DNA from 2 places in the Corynebacterium diphtheriae genome. Region 1 is predicted to be linked to the other one. Evidence: riboswitches for the same ligand, from Rfam matches in the RefSeq annotation. Region 1 holds a riboswitch; the other holds the start of a gene.
The links. Region 1 has a riboswitch for thiamine pyrophosphate ahead of thiC (phosphomethylpyrimidine synthase ThiC). Riboswitches for the same ligand answer to the same signal wherever they lie in the genome.
Positions count from the first base shown of each region.

Region 2: linked by a shared signal. The riboswitch ahead of AT687_RS04165 (ABC transporter ATP-binding protein) and the one ahead of thiC (phosphomethylpyrimidine synthase ThiC) in region 1 are both predicted to bind thiamine pyrophosphate.

Region 1 covers NZ_LN831026.1:26,651-34,108, reverse strand. Annotated here, with positions in the region: gene AT687_RS00185 (ThiF family adenylyltransferase) at 1-795, opposite strand, end outside; gene AT687_RS00180 (thiazole synthase) at 795-1,580, opposite strand; gene thiS (sulfur carrier protein ThiS) at 1,582-1,782, opposite strand; gene thiO (glycine oxidase ThiO) at 1,766-2,854, opposite strand; gene AT687_RS00165 (thiamine phosphate synthase) at 2,851-3,519, opposite strand; gene thiC (phosphomethylpyrimidine synthase ThiC) at 3,503-5,302, opposite strand; TPP riboswitch at 5,303-5,413, opposite strand; gene AT687_RS00155 (rhomboid family intramembrane serine protease) at 6,378-6,995, opposite strand.
Region 2 covers NZ_LN831026.1:843,632-851,089, forward strand. Annotated here, with positions in the region: gene AT687_RS04155 (ECF transporter S component) at 1-529, shown strand, start outside; gene AT687_RS04160 (chloride channel protein) at 544-1,719, opposite strand; TPP riboswitch at 1,756-1,868, shown strand; gene AT687_RS04165 (ABC transporter ATP-binding protein) at 1,863-3,242, shown strand; gene AT687_RS04170 (energy-coupling factor transporter transmembrane component T family protein) at 3,239-3,994, shown strand; gene AT687_RS04175 (nucleoside/nucleotide kinase family protein) at 3,991-4,449, shown strand; gene AT687_RS04180 (peptide ABC transporter substrate-binding protein) at 4,711-6,300, shown strand; gene AT687_RS04185 (ABC transporter permease) at 6,392-7,318, shown strand; gene AT687_RS04190 (ABC transporter permease) at 7,311-7,458, shown strand, end outside.

The sequences.
Region 1 (7,458 bases):
TATTTCGTGGGGTTCGCGGACGTCGATAAGTTCGTATTCGTTGGGTAGCGTCCACGTGTGAAGTGTGCGGGCTGCAGGTCGAAGGGGGTCACGCCCCACAGTGTATGTGCGAAATGTGCTGGTCAACGCATTGTAGGTGGTGATGGACCCTGGTTGGACTGTTCCGATTCCGGCGAGGATTTTGATGGTTTCGGTGGCCATGAGGTTGGCGATCACTGCGGTGGTAGCGCCGAGTACACCTGCGTCGGCACAGTTGAGTCCTTGGGTGGGGGCTTCGGGGAACAGGTCCCGTAGCCCTACCTCGCGGGTGAATACGCCCATGTGTCCTTCGAATTGCAGTACGCTGCCCCAGACGAGCGGTATGCCTGTTATTTCGGCGAGGTCGCCGCAGAGAAATTTGGTAGCAAAGGTGTCGGAGCCGTCGAGGATCACGTCGCAGCCTTCGGCGAGTTCGTGTGCGTTGTGTGCGGTGAGGCGTTCGGTGTGGGCGTCGATACGAATCCCGGGTTGAATTGCGCGCAATCTTTCGGCGGCGACGTGAACTTTGGAGCGCCCTACATCCCCAACACCAAACAGGATCTGGCGTTGAATGTTGGACACATCCACGGTGTCGTTATCCACGAGTCGGATCGACCCCACCCCAGCCGCCACAAGGGACTGCAAGGCAGGACTGCCCAGTCCCCCAGCACCGATCACCAGCACTCGCCCTTTGTTGAGCCGTTCTTGCTGCTCAATCCCAAAACCAGGTAGCCGCAGTTGGCGGGCTACGCGTTGGCGTTCCAGCTCGTCGAGCATCACAGCACCTCGTCCGCCCAGGAGGCGAGCCCTTCAAAGCTTGACGACGCCACCGCATGCTCCCGGCGCGGTATGCGCCCGGCTTCGCGCGCGAGTCGTCCTGCTTCGACGGCGTGTTTCATGGCGGTGGCCATGGTGATGGGGTTGATGCATCGGTTGATGGCGCTGGCGAGGAGTACGCCTGCGCAGCCGAGTTCCATGGCGAGGGTGGCGTCGGAGGCGGTTCCGATGCCGGCGTCGAGGAGTACGGGGACTGTGGCGCGTGAGCAAATGAGTTCGATGTTGTGGGGGTTGAGGATGCCGAGTCCGGTTCCGATGGGTGATCCTAGGGGCATGACTGCGGCGGCGCCGGCGTCTTCGAGTCGTTGTGCGACTACGGGGTCGTCGGAGGTGTAGGCGAGGACGGTGAATCCGTCGTTGGTGAGGGTTTCGGTGGCGTCGATAAGTTCGAGGACGTCGGGGAGCAAGGTGGTGTCGTCGGCGATGACTTCCACTTTGATCCATGAGGTGTCGAGTGCTTCGCGGGCGAGTTGTGCGGTGAGGATGGCGTCGCGGGCGGTGCGGCAGCCTGCGGTGTTGGGTAGTGGGGTGATGTTGAGGCGCTGCATGAGTTCGAAGACGGATTCGCCGTGGGCTCCGGTGTGGGCGGCGTGTCGACGCATCGCTACGGTGGTGAGTTCGGTTCCGGAGGCGATGAGGGATTTTTCTAGGGTATCGAATGAGCTTGCGCCACCGGTTCCCATGATGAGGTGGGACTGGAAGCTACGGTGTGCGATGGTGAGCATGTTATCCTCCCTGCACTGCGGTGAGAATGTCGAGGTGGTCGCCTGCGGTGACTGTGGTGGTGTCCCATTGTGAGCGGGGTATCACGCGTTGGTTGATGGCTACGGCAATCCCTGGGCGGATTCCGTTGCAGTGGTTGCTGATAATTTCGGTGAGCTGGGGTGATTCTATGGTGGTGAGGGTGTCGTTAATGTAGATGTCCATGGGTTGTGCCCCTTTCGTTGTGGTGTCGGTCTGGTGCGCATGCTGTGAGGTCGATGCCGGGGTCGGTGCCGTCGATGAGGCATGCGGTGACATGGGCGCCGAGTGATGAGAGCAAGATGCCGTGGCGGAAGTATCCGGTGGAGATAATGAGTCGGTCTGATGCCCATCCGAGGTATGGGAGGTCGTCGGGTGTGCCGGGGCGTACACCAACGTTGGCTTCTATAAGGGAACTATCGACGATACCCGGTACTACGCGTATGGCATCGCGGAGCAGGTCGTATATTCCTTCTACACTGGGCAAATCGCGTTCGTCTTCGCGGCTGGTGGCACCGATGGCGATTTCGCCGTTTGCGCGCGGGATGATGTAGATGGGGCGGTCGTTAACCCAGCCGCGCACAACCATGTTGACTGCCCCTGGTTCTGTTTGTACTCGTAGGATGTCGCCGCGCACGGGTCGTAGTGCTAGAGGTATGGGGCTTAGGTGTTGTGCGCCGAGGCCTGCTGCGAGGACAACAACATCGAATTGTTGGTAGAGGGGTTCGAGGTCGGTGATTTTCTCTTTTGTTACCTCTACTCCACAGTCATCGAGTGCGTCGAGTAGTGCGGTGAGGAATACGCGTGGTGCGACTTGGGTGTCGTTGGGGATGTGTACGGCCGCCGATAGCCGAGGTCCTAGTGCCGGTTCGAGGCCACGGGCCTGTCGTGTGGTAATGGGGCGAACATCCATTCCGGCCGCCTCTTGGGTTGCGCGCAATTGTTTAAGGTGTTCCGCGTCGGCACGATCGGCTGCCACAACGAGGGTGCCTTCGGTGCGATAACCGGTAGGCAGGTTGGTGTGCTGCGCTACCCAACGCACCATGTCTGGCCACAGCTTACCGGCGCGCTTCATCAACGGAAACAATGGGTCTTGTTGGAACTGCACTTCGGCGGCGGGGGCAAGCATTCCGCCGGCAAAGTGTGAGGCACCGCTTGCCGGGTTGGGGTCAAATACGTGAACGTTATACCCGCGGGTACTAAGCTCAAAGGCGGTGCTTAGCCCTACGATTCCACCACCTACAACAGCTATTTTCATTGTGCAAAACCTTTCAATACGAGTTTTACATCGGTTGCTACGTCCTGTGAGTTCATTAATGCGCGCACAATTGCCACACCAGCGACCCCCGTTGCAGCAAGATCAGCCGCATCTTCGGGGCGAACATCCCCAATGGCAACAACTGGCACCAATGATTCAGCAACCAGTGGCGGATAGCCAGCTAAGCCCACGGGGGCACGGCCCGAATCTTTTGTCGGTGTGGGTCGAAATGGACCGGCACCGATGTAGTCGATCACCTCGGCAACCTGGCGCGAAGCACGAACTAGCTCCAAGGTGCCCGTGGTGAGGCCGATGATGGCGTTATCACCCAACAAGGCGCGAACATGGCGCACCGGAAGGTCATCTTGGCCAACATGTACCCCGTGGATGTGCTCGCCGTTATTCATTAATGCAAGGGCGACATCCACGCGGTCGTCGATAAGCACACGGGTGCGAGGATTAACCTCAGTCACCGCGCGGGCTACCTCACGGCCAAGAATGTACAGGTCACGGGCAGCAATGGGTTTGCTGCGCACTTGGATGAGCCCAGCGCCGGCGCGCGCTGCCTGGCGTGCTACGTCGACAATGTGATCCACAGAGCCCGTACCGGTGACAAAGTAGCACCGCGGATCAAAGTCTCGACCCCACCTAGGCGTGGGCAGCATTGTCACGCACCTCGCTATAAAGCTGCGATCCTTGGGCCACAAACTCCTCAGACTTTGCCGCCATACCAGCTTCTGCGTCGCCGCCAACCTGCGGGATACCCAAGTCGGTGATCTTATCTGCGAACATGTCACGAATATCTTGGCTAATGCGCATGGAGCAGAACTTCGGACCACACATGGAACAGAAGTGCGCGGTCTTTGCCGGCTCCGCCGGAAGCGTTTCGTCATGGTAAGCAATCGCGGTATCTGGATCAAGCGACAACGCAAACTGATCATGCCAACGGAACTCAAAACGCGCCTTGCTCATCGCGTCATCCCACGCACGAGCACCAGGGTGCCCCTTAGCCACATCGGCCGCGTGAGCTGCAAGTTTATAAGTAATCACACCGGTTTTTACGTCATCACGGTTGGGCAGACCCAAGTGCTCCTTCGGGGTCACATAACACAGCATCGCCGTACCACCCATAGCGATATGAGCAGCTCCAATTGCCGAGGTGATGTGGTCATAGCCTGGCGCAATATCGGTCACCAATGGGCCAAGAGTGTAGAAAGGCGCATCGTGAGCCCACTTTTGCTCCAGCTCATTGTTTTCCTGCACCATGTTCAGCGGAACGTGACCTGGGCCCTCGATCATGACCTGCACATCGTATTCCCACGCACGACGAGCCAGCTCACCAATGGTTTTCAGCTCCGCGAACTGGGCCGCATCATTCGCATCGGCAACAGAACCAGGGCGCAGGCCATCACCCAGCGAGAAGGCGACGTCGTACTGCGCGAAAATCTCGCACAGCTCATCAAAGTGCTCGTAAAGGAAGGACTCCTTATGGTGTGCAAGGCACCAACCAGCCATGATGGATCCACCACGGGATACAATTCCGGTTACGCGTTTGGTGGTCAGTGGAATGTAGGCGAGCAACACACCGGCATGAATGGTCATGTAGTCCACACCTTGTTCACACTGCTCAATGACGGTATCGCGGAAAATCTCCCACGTAAGGTCTTCTGCTACACCATTTACTTTTTCCAACGCTTGATAGATCGGCACCGTACCGATTGGTACTGGGGAGTTGCGGATAATCCATTCGCGGGTGGTGTGAATATCATCGCCGGTGGACAAATCCATCACGGTATCTGCACCCCAGCGGGTTGCCCACCGCAGCTTGGATACTTCTTCCTCAATACTGGAGGTCACTGCGGAGTTACCGATATTGGCGTTGATCTTGGTCAAAAACTTTCGACCAATAATCATGGGCTCCGATTCTGGGTGGTTAATATTGTTCGGAATGATCGCACGGCCACGGGCGATCTCGCTGCGTACAAACTCTGGGTCCATGTGCTCGCGCAGCGCCACAAACTCCATTTCCTTCGTAATAATGCCCTGGCGTGCATAGTGCATCTGAGTCACGCGTTTGCCCTGCTTGGCGCGTCGCGGTGCGGGCTTCACACCTTTCCACTCCAGCGACGCTGCGCCACGACGCTGCGCGGAGCGGCCATCATCAGCCAAATTCCGCTCACGGCCAGCATATTCTTCCGTGTCCTCACGATTGTCAATCCACTGTGCACGCAGTGGCTTCAATCCCACCGTGGGATCACACTCAGGGCCACGGGTGCGATAGATCCGAACTGGATCATTGGAGCCAGTAGGAGAATCGTCAAGCTGAATCTCCGTTTCTGGGACCTCAAGGTCACCGGAAACGATCGGCGAATACGAGTGCTTCGGATGGATCTCGGAGTTTTCCCAAGCAGATGGATTGGTTGCTGAATTAGCTGAGGCTGCCGACACTAGGCTCGCGCTCCTCTCTTCCTTCGCTGGTGTTAACCAGACAGGTTCAAACGGTGCTTGCACAGCATCAGCGCAATCTCAGCCCGTGCTCGGGCGCCCGCGGGGGACACTCACTAACCTAGAACACGCACCCAACATTGTGCCGCCACACCCCACTCCAATGGGGGTAGCAACACTTTTAAAGCGCGAGGCGACATGCGGTTTTAGTAAAGCGCCTAGGGGGTATTACGCCACCACCTAGCCCCTCAATCACGCGGTACCTAAAACGCTCCCCACCACCACACAAAAAACTTAATTTTTCTCAGTTACCGGCATGGTGGATGGGTTTTATCACCCCGTAGCCACTTCTTGCACAAAAGTAGCTATCTATCTGCACAAATGGTCACCTCAAGCCAAACAAGTCCCCGGCATTGACCCGCACTCTTATGCCTAGCGTGCACGACACAGCGCTCCTCTTTTAGGTCAGAACCACCAGATATGAGGTTTACTCACAAGTTATCCACCACTTGTGAACATCTATCACCAAAAGTTATCCACAGGCTGTGGAAGAAATTGTGGAATTACACGGGTGGAAGTTATCCCCAGACTTTATCCACACCCTGTGGATAAAGTTGTGCACTTCTTCCCCACCTGCGGATTTGTTCGAAATCTTGTGGGAAAATAGCAGGTCGCGTACTTCGAACACATAGCTATTCGATCATCACCCTGTGAACAACACACATGTAATTATCCACATTGTGGATAACTGCTGTGGAATCTTTTTCACACGATCAGCGCTGTGTTCGCACTCCAAAAGTTGTGAAATTTTGGTGGATAATTACAAAAATCTGGGGATAACTCAGAACAGCTGTGCACTATTCCCCACCAAAAACTGGGGCGTTGGGCCATCCCAGTAGCCTCGTGTTGCCTCTTGTGACAGCCGATAACCACATTGCTCCCCACCAGCAGTCACCCCACGAAACTGCAGCTAACTGTTGGGTTTCATGTTATTTATGTGGTTTGTGTGATAAGGATTTTCTCAAAAAAATAGGCGCCTCATGCAAACACGAGACGCCCCCTAGATAAACCCCTTATCTCACCCCCGCTTACCACCTCGAGTAGTCTGCGCAATCACCAAAACAATCCCCAGCACACAACCCGTCAGCAAGCCACCCAAATGTCCCCAAAGGGAAACACCATCCATAAGCAAGGAATAGCCCACATTCACTGCGATAAGAATCAACGGTGCTGTGAGATCCCTACGCAACCGGTACGACATCGCCACAAAAATCGCCATAAGCCCATACACAGCACCAGAAGCACCCACCGTAGGCGCAAGCGGATCCATCAGCAGAACAGTTGCCGAGGCCCCAATCCCGCTCACAATATAAGCCAAAGTAAAACGACCACTGCCTAAATAATGCTCAATCTCGCGACCAAAGAAGAACAGCATAAACATGTTCAACGCCAGATGTGTGGGCCCGCTGTGGAGAAACACCGTCCCCACCATGCGCAGCCACCCTAGGCCATGAGAATACGGACCATAAAGAGTCCAGTGATCTGCAATCCACGAATCACTAAGGTTGTGTTCAATCGAGCGGGACTCCACAACAGTAAGCAGATAGATAAGTATCGTCAGCGCGCAAAGAACCGCGGTCGCAGGTGCTTGACCATATGCGCGTTTGAGTGCGTTCATCACTTCAGTATGCACCACCCCCACCTCGTTAAAGAATGCGATCACGTGGCATAAACCTGGTGAAGGGTTGATGGTGCACACTGACCAAGGGATCTGAAATGCCCCAGGTTTTGTTCCTAGGCATTTGCCTTGATTTCTATCAATTCCCTATGGCGGGTTCTACTTCCAAAAATTAGTTTTCACCTCAACAGAGGGTGTCGGAAGCAGGCGTTTGACAATAATGCACCGCCTGACCCCGCACAATTGGTAATTCATTCCGATCGTGGTTGCCATTATCGGGGCAACAGTTGGATTCAAGACTTATAGGACATCGGTTTTACGCGTTCGATGTCGAAGAAGGGATGTCACCCGACAATTCAGCGTGCGAGGGATTGTTCGGCAGAATGAAAAATGAGATGTTCTATGGACGTAAGTGGCCCCATTGTGATGAATGAGAGCAAGCAATTCATGAACATGTTGGCTTTTACAACGAAGATAGAAT
Region 2 (7,458 bases), 820 kb from region 1:
CACTGGCTTGCTGTTTTGGGTGTGGAACACCATCGGATACGCCTGGTATTCGGCGGCCGACGCTTTCACACCTGGGTTTGGCGGCATCGCTGTTGGAATCTGGCTGATCGGCGGTGTGTTGGGTGGACTTATCATTCGTAAACCCTTTGCGGCGATCTACGTAGAACTCATCGCCGCTTGTGTTTCCGCAGGCATTGGTAATCAGTGGGGAATTGAAACGATTTACTCAGGTCTAGCACAAGGCCTCGGCGCTGAGCTCGTGTTCGCCTTTTTCCTTTATCGACGCTTCGGACTAGTCGTAGCAGCGCTTTCTGGTGTTGGCGCAGCCGTCGGTGCCTTCGTCCTCGAACTGTTCACCTCCGGAAACCTTGCTAAATCCGCTGTCTTTAACCTGACCTACCTAGGAAGCATGGCTATTTCCGGTGCTGTTCTAGCTGGCGTCCTTGGCTACCTTCTAGTCAAAGCACTGGCACAAACTGGCGCGCTCGATCGCTTTGCTGCTGGTAGGCAAGCCCGAGCACTTGTCTAGTCTAGGAATCCTAGCTATCTGATTTTTCTCGTACACCAAAAACCTGCGGCCGCTGTGACTACCACAGTGGCCGCAAGCCATATATCGGGGTGGGTGAGCTCAATAGCCATCGCCGCGCCAAACAACGGAGCCCGTTGCGCAATCGCCAACACGATAGCGGCAGCAACCAATGCCATGACCGCGTGCGGAGCGCCAAAAAGAATAGCAACGCACACTCCGGCTGCCGCCCCAACAGCAAGTGATGGTGTCAGTACACCGCCCACAGCACCTGCACGAATGCACACAAGCGTTGCCATCAATTTGGCGAGGAGAAGTGCACAGGCCATTAAGGCGGTGATATCAGTACCGAAGGCGACATCAAGTACGAGCTGACCGTTGCCATGAACCGCAGGAAACCATGTTCCCACCGCATACGTGATCGCAAGCGCTAGTGGGAGAGTAATCACAAGCCAAGGGCCGGTATAGCTACGCTGCAACTGTGTGACTGTCAGACGACGCCACATCACAGCAACCACTGTGGCAACAATTGTCACGACTAGGAGGGGGAGGAAATCATTGACTCCTAGCGCTTCGTGAGGAAATCCGTACAAAGGCGCTGGAACTACCGGCGATGCGACTGTAGTGGCAATGGCGCACACTGCGATGGTGGTCGCTATCGTGGCGCGGTCGCGTCGAACGGGGAGGAGCTCAAGGACGAAGAAGATTCCGGCGATGGGAACGTGGTACATAGCTGCAAGTCCTGCGCCAGCTGCGGCGGCGAGGAGCCGAATACGACGATGGCGGTCGGTGTCGTTGTGGGCGGGGGCGATGCGTTCTGCAAGGGCTGCGGCTAGTTGTCGAGGTGCTTGTTCTTTACCCAGTGAGGCTCCTGCGGTGACGATGAGCAGTTGTAGGAGGGCGTCGGCAAGCGTGCGCCACAAGGGTAGGGGCGTATCGGTGGATAGTGCTGCGGTGACGGTGACGATGGGGCCACGTCGGCGTAGTGCCCACCAGCATGTTCCTGCAAGTGCTCCTACTCCTAGGCTGATGAGTGCCATGGTGGTGTGGGTGAGGTGTGCGAGCTGGTGTTCTGCGGTGTGAAGAAGGAGTGTGGTGAGGATTCCGACGAGTCCTGTGGTAACACCGACGATGCTTATGCCGGCGATTTCTTTGATGATGGCGGTCCTACTCACCTTTTTAGAATGACACATGGGCGCGTTGCGACTACGATCAACGCCGGTGCACACACGAGATGCCCGGGTGCCATGTGCTTGCTGTACGTGGCTGAGACGGCTGTTTGGCCGAACCGTAGAACCTGATCTGGGTAATACCAGCGATAGGAAGACTTCATACTGTGACTGATCATGTCATCGCTCATGCGTTTAGTTATCGGCATGCGAGTAGGCGAAAGCCTGCTCTTGTCGATCTCACATTGAAAATCTCCCGTGGGGAACGGGTCCTTCTTTTGGGTGCATCGGGGTCGGGTAAATCTACTTTGCTCGCGGCTATTGCGGGTGTTTTGGCTGATGAGGACGGCGAACATAGCGGAGAGCTTCAGGTTTCGGGAACCCCTGGCATGGTGTTACAGGATCCAGATTCGCAGGTAATTTCCTCGCGCGTGGGCGATGATGTCGCCTTTGGGTGCGAAAATATGTGTGTTCCGCGCGATCAGATTTGGCCGCGAGTTACCCAAGCATTGGCGCAGGTAGGTCTAGATTTGCCGTTGGATCATCCCACATCCGAGTTATCTGGTGGCCAAAAGCAACGATTGGCACTTGCTGGTGTTATCGCGATGGGGGCGGATATTGTGCTTCTCGACGAGCCCACTGCCAATCTTGATCCGGATGGTGTGCGGGAGGTGGTGTCCAATATCAGCAGAGCAGTAGAGACAACCGGTGCCACCATGATTGTTGTGGAACACCGCGTGAGCACTTGGCTAGATCATGTCGACCGCATTATCGCACTAGGACCTGATGGCAGGGTGCTTGCCGACGGTCCCGCACGCGACGTGATCGCCAAACATGGCCGTGAACTGAGCGAATTAGGAATCTGGGTACCAGAAAACGACCCCCAATTACCAGCGGCACTGACCCCTACTCACAGCGATACGGCGATACATGCCCGTGAGCTAGCTGTGGGCTGGAATCAACCACTAGGAACTTATAGCTTTGATATTCCCGCTGGTGCCTCCACCGTAATCACCGGTGCTAACGGAAAAGGAAAATCTACCCTCCTACTCACGCTCGCCGGATTGCTACCTGCGCACAGTGGGCGAGTAGAAGTTGCCCACAACATCGCACGCGGGCTGCACACCGATCCGCTGCGTTGGAAATCCAAGGAACTAAGTTCGCGTTTTGGTTTCGTCTTTCAAGATCCCGAGCACCAATTTGTAGCTGCGACGGTTCGGGAAGAAATGCGCGTGGGGCTTCATGACCACAATCACCTTGCTCGAGCTGATTTACTCCTCGAGCGGTTGCGGCTTGATCATTTAGCTGAGGCCAACCCATTTACCTTGTCCGGCGGGCAAAAACGTCGATTGTCGGTGGCAACCATTTTGGTTAACACCCCAGATGTAGTTTTCCTTGATGAGCCAACCTTTGGACAAGATCGCACGACGTTTATCGAGCTAGTTACCTTGCTGCGCGAGCTAACCGATGCTGGTACCACGGTTGTTTCGATCACTCACGACGAGCTCTACCGACGTTGCTTGGGTGACAAGGAGATTGCATTATGAACCTTCTACAAGCCACCAACCCCGTCACCCGAGTAGCAGCACTCATGTTGTTGACCACCCCGCTATTACTCAGCGTCGATGTCGTGTCAGCGGCCGTATCTCTTGTCCTAACGATCGTGCTGTCACCACTTGCAGGTGTTGGCGTGGGCACGCTGCTGCGGCGCGGTTTCCCGCTTCTCATTGCTACCCCCATCGCGGGAATATCCATGGCGCTTTATGGTCGACCCGAAGGACACGAATACTTCTCGTTCCTTTTTGCCCACGTTACTGATAACTCCCTCCAGCTAGCCGCAGCGATCATGGTGCGTGTGCTGGCAGTAGGGCTTCCAGCGATAGTTCTTCTCGCACACATCGACCCCACCGAACTAGGAGATGGCCTCGCACAAATCCTTCGTCTGCCACATCGCTTTGTCATCTCGGCTGTCGCAAGCACCCGAATGATCAGCCTTTTTACTAGAGACTGGCAGTCGATGCGACGTGCGCGCCGGGTGCGCGGCATTGATGATTCGAATCGGGTTCGGTCAAGTTTTTCGATGGTGTTTGGCCTGTTGGTGCTCGCTGTTCGTCGCGGCTCCAAATTGGCGACAGCTATGGAGGCCCGTGGTTTTGGGCGCAAATCTGAGCGTACGTGGGCGCGGGAATCTACGGTGGGTGCCGCTGATGCGGTGTTGTTGCTGGTGTGCGTGGCGGCGTCGACAAGCGCGATCGTGGCGGCGATCGTGACAGGAAGTTTTAGGTTTCTCGGCGCATGATCGTGCTTATCGACGGCCCCTCCGGTTCCGGGAAAACTACCTTCGCGGGATTTCTTGGCGAGATTTTAGGAATGCGCATCGTGCATTTTGATGACCTGTACCCAGGGTGGCATGGATTGGCTGCTGGAGTTGAGATCGTTACTGCCCTCCTAGAGGGAGCGGGAGGATATCACCGTTGGGATTGGGAGAACAACGTCATGGGGCCGTGGGTGGAAGTGCCCGAACGGAACTTAATTATTGAGGGGGTGGGTAGTCTTGCCCCCAGCGTTGTTCGAGCGGCGCGGCAGCATGGCCCAGTATTGACCATGCTGTTTGATGGCCCTGAGCAGATGCGACGGAGCAGAGCGCTCGCCAGGGATCCGTTTTATGAGCCATGGTGGGAGATGTGGGCTGAGCAAGAAGCTCGACATTTTGCGACGGTAGAGACGCCGGATGTGACACGGGGGTATCCCTGACGGGGGCACTTTAGGGGGTGATGACGTCGGCACTGCACCTTCATTGTGAATGTAATCACGTACTCTTAAAAATGCAGGTCTAAGGTATTTTTAATGAAATAAAACTATTATTTGATAGTTTTAGTGACTTGGAGGGGGATAAGTGGCTTCGTCGTGATGTGCGTTACGGGATAGGATCTTGCTCAAGCAACGAAAGTTTCCTTCTAGCCAAACGCGCGGACGCTGTTGCGAATGATGTCCACATCCCTTGGGAGGTCTCACATGACGCTAAAGAAGACTCTCGCCGTCGGCATGACCGCGGCACTAGCTCTAGGCCTGACTGCCTGCTCTTCGGATTCCTCATCCGGAAGCACTGGCGGTTCGGGTGACAATTATGTTTTGGCAAACGGATCAGAGCCACAAAACCCTCTGATTCCGGCCAATACGAACGAGGTCGGCGGTGGCCGAGTCGTTGACATCATCTATGGCGGTCTGGTCTATTACGACACCGAGGGCAAAGCGCACAACGAGCAAGCAGAATCCATCGAACTCGAAGGCGATCGTATCTACAAGATCACCTTGAAAGATGGCCTGAAGTTCTCCGACGGTACCCCAATCAAGGCAGAGAACTTTGTTAAGACGTGGAACTATGCCGTCGCTAACGATCAACTCAACGCTTCCTTCTTTGAAGGCATCAAAGGCTTTAAAGAAGGTGTCAAGGAGCTCGAAGGCCTCAAGGTAGTAGACGACAAGACCTTCACTGTCGAACTTGATCAGCCAGAATCCGACTTCCCATCCCGCCTAGGTTACTCTGCCTTCTTCGCGCTACCAGATGTAGCTTTTGACGATATGGCAGCATTTGGCGAAAACCCTGTGTCCTCCGGTCCTTACAAGTTAGCGGAGTGGAACCACAACGAGTCCTTGACCATCGTTCCTAACGAGGAATACCAGGGCGATCGCAAAGCGAAAAACGATGGTGTGAAGTTTGTCTTCTATGCATCCCAAGACGCTGCATACTCCGACCTGCTCGCAGGCAATTTGGATGTTCTCGACCAAGTTCCAGACTCCGCATTTGCCACCTATAAGGATGAGCTAGGCGATCGTGCGGTTAACCAGCCAGCTGCTGTCTTCCAGTCCTTTACCATCCCAGAAAAGCTGGAACACTTCTCTGGTGAAGAAGGTGCACTGCGTCGCGCAGCAATCTCTCACGCAATTAACCGTGAAGAAATCACCAAGACGATCTTCCAAGACACCCGCACCCCAGCTAAGGACTTCTCCTCGCCAGTCGTTGACGGCTACAAGGAAGGCCTGAAGGGCTCTGAGGTAGTCAAGTTTGATTCCGCAAAGGCAAAGGAACTGTGGGCTCAAGCTGACAAGATCTCCAAGTTCACCGGAGAGTTCACCATTGCCTATAACTCTGATGGTGGCCACCAGTCGTGGGTTGATGCAGTAGCAAACCAGCTCAAGAACAACCTCGGTATCGCAGCAAGCGGTAAGCCATACCCAGACTTCAAGTCGCTTCGCGACGAAGTCACTAACCACACCATTACCGGAGCATTCCGTACCGGCTGGCAGGGTGACTACCCACTGCTCGGCAACTTCTTGCAGCCTCTTTACGCTACAAACGCAAGCTCCAACGATGGTCAGTACAGCAATCCTGCATTTGACGCCAAGCTAGAAGAAGCCGCAGGCGCTAAGTCTGTTGAAGAAGGCCTCAAGCTCTACCAAGAAGCAGAAGAAATCCTCTTCAAAGATCTCCCAGCTATCCCACTGTGGTACGCAAACGTCAACGGTGGCTCTTCTGACAAAGTCTCCAACGTGACCTTCAACTGGAAGTCCGTTGCAGCATACGAACAGATCACCAAGGGATAACACCCCCTGCCCGTGAACTCCGTCGTGAGCCCCGCGTCACCACACGCGGGGCTTCGGCGACGGATCTAGATGTTGAAATAAGGAACCACATATGTTGCGTTATATCGGGCGCCGATTGCTCCAAATGATCCCCGTGTTCTTTGGTGCAACCCTTTTGCTCTACGCACTCGTCTTCTTGATGCCTGGCGATCCAGTGGCCGCCCTCGGCGGCGACAGAGGCCTAACCGAAGCAGCCCGCGCTCGCATCTCAGCCGAGTACAACTTGGACAAACCCTTCCTCGTTCAATACCTGCTCTACATCAAGGGTATTTTTCAGCTGGACTTTGGTACTACATTTTCCGGCCGCCCAGTTGCAGAAGCAATGGCTCATGCATTTCCTGTGACTATCAAGTTAGCTGTCATGGCACTGATCTTTGAAGCTGTGTTCGGTGTTATTTTTGGTGTGATCGCCGGTATGCGTCGCGGTGGCATATTTGACTCCACCGTTTTGGTCCTCTCGCTTCTCGTTATTGCAGTGCCTTCCTTCGTGATTGGCTTTGTTTTCCAGTTCTTTGTGGGAGTGAAGTGGGGATTACTCCCTGTAACTGTTGGTTCAAATGTCTCGGTGAAGTCGCTTCTTATGCCCGCCATCGTATTGGGTGCGTTGTCTTTTGCCTATGTTGTTCGTTTGACTAGGCAGTCCGTATCGGAAAATCTCACTGCTGATTATGTTCGCACTGCGCGAGCTAAAGGCTTGAAGGGGTCGACCGTGACGATGCGCCATGTGCTGCGTAACTCGTTGATTCCAGTGGCCACATATTTGGGTGCTGACCTAGGCGCCTTGATGGCCGGTGCGATCGTGACTGAGGGCATATTCGGCATTAACGGTGTTGGTGGAACTATGTACCACGCCATTTTGAAGGGTGAACCTACTACGGTGGTGTCATTTACCACCGTTCTCGTGATCGTCTACATCATCGCCAACTTGGTCGTGGACTTAATCTACGCCCTGCTTGACCCAAGGATCCGCTATGCATAACAATAACTTTTCGCGTCGTGGCCAAGAGCATTTCGTTTCCAGCGTCGACGAAACCGGTCTGGGTGCTGTCGACGCCGTTGCTGATGAATCGGCACCAACCTCTATGTGGGGCGAAGCATGGACCTACTTACGACGCCGCC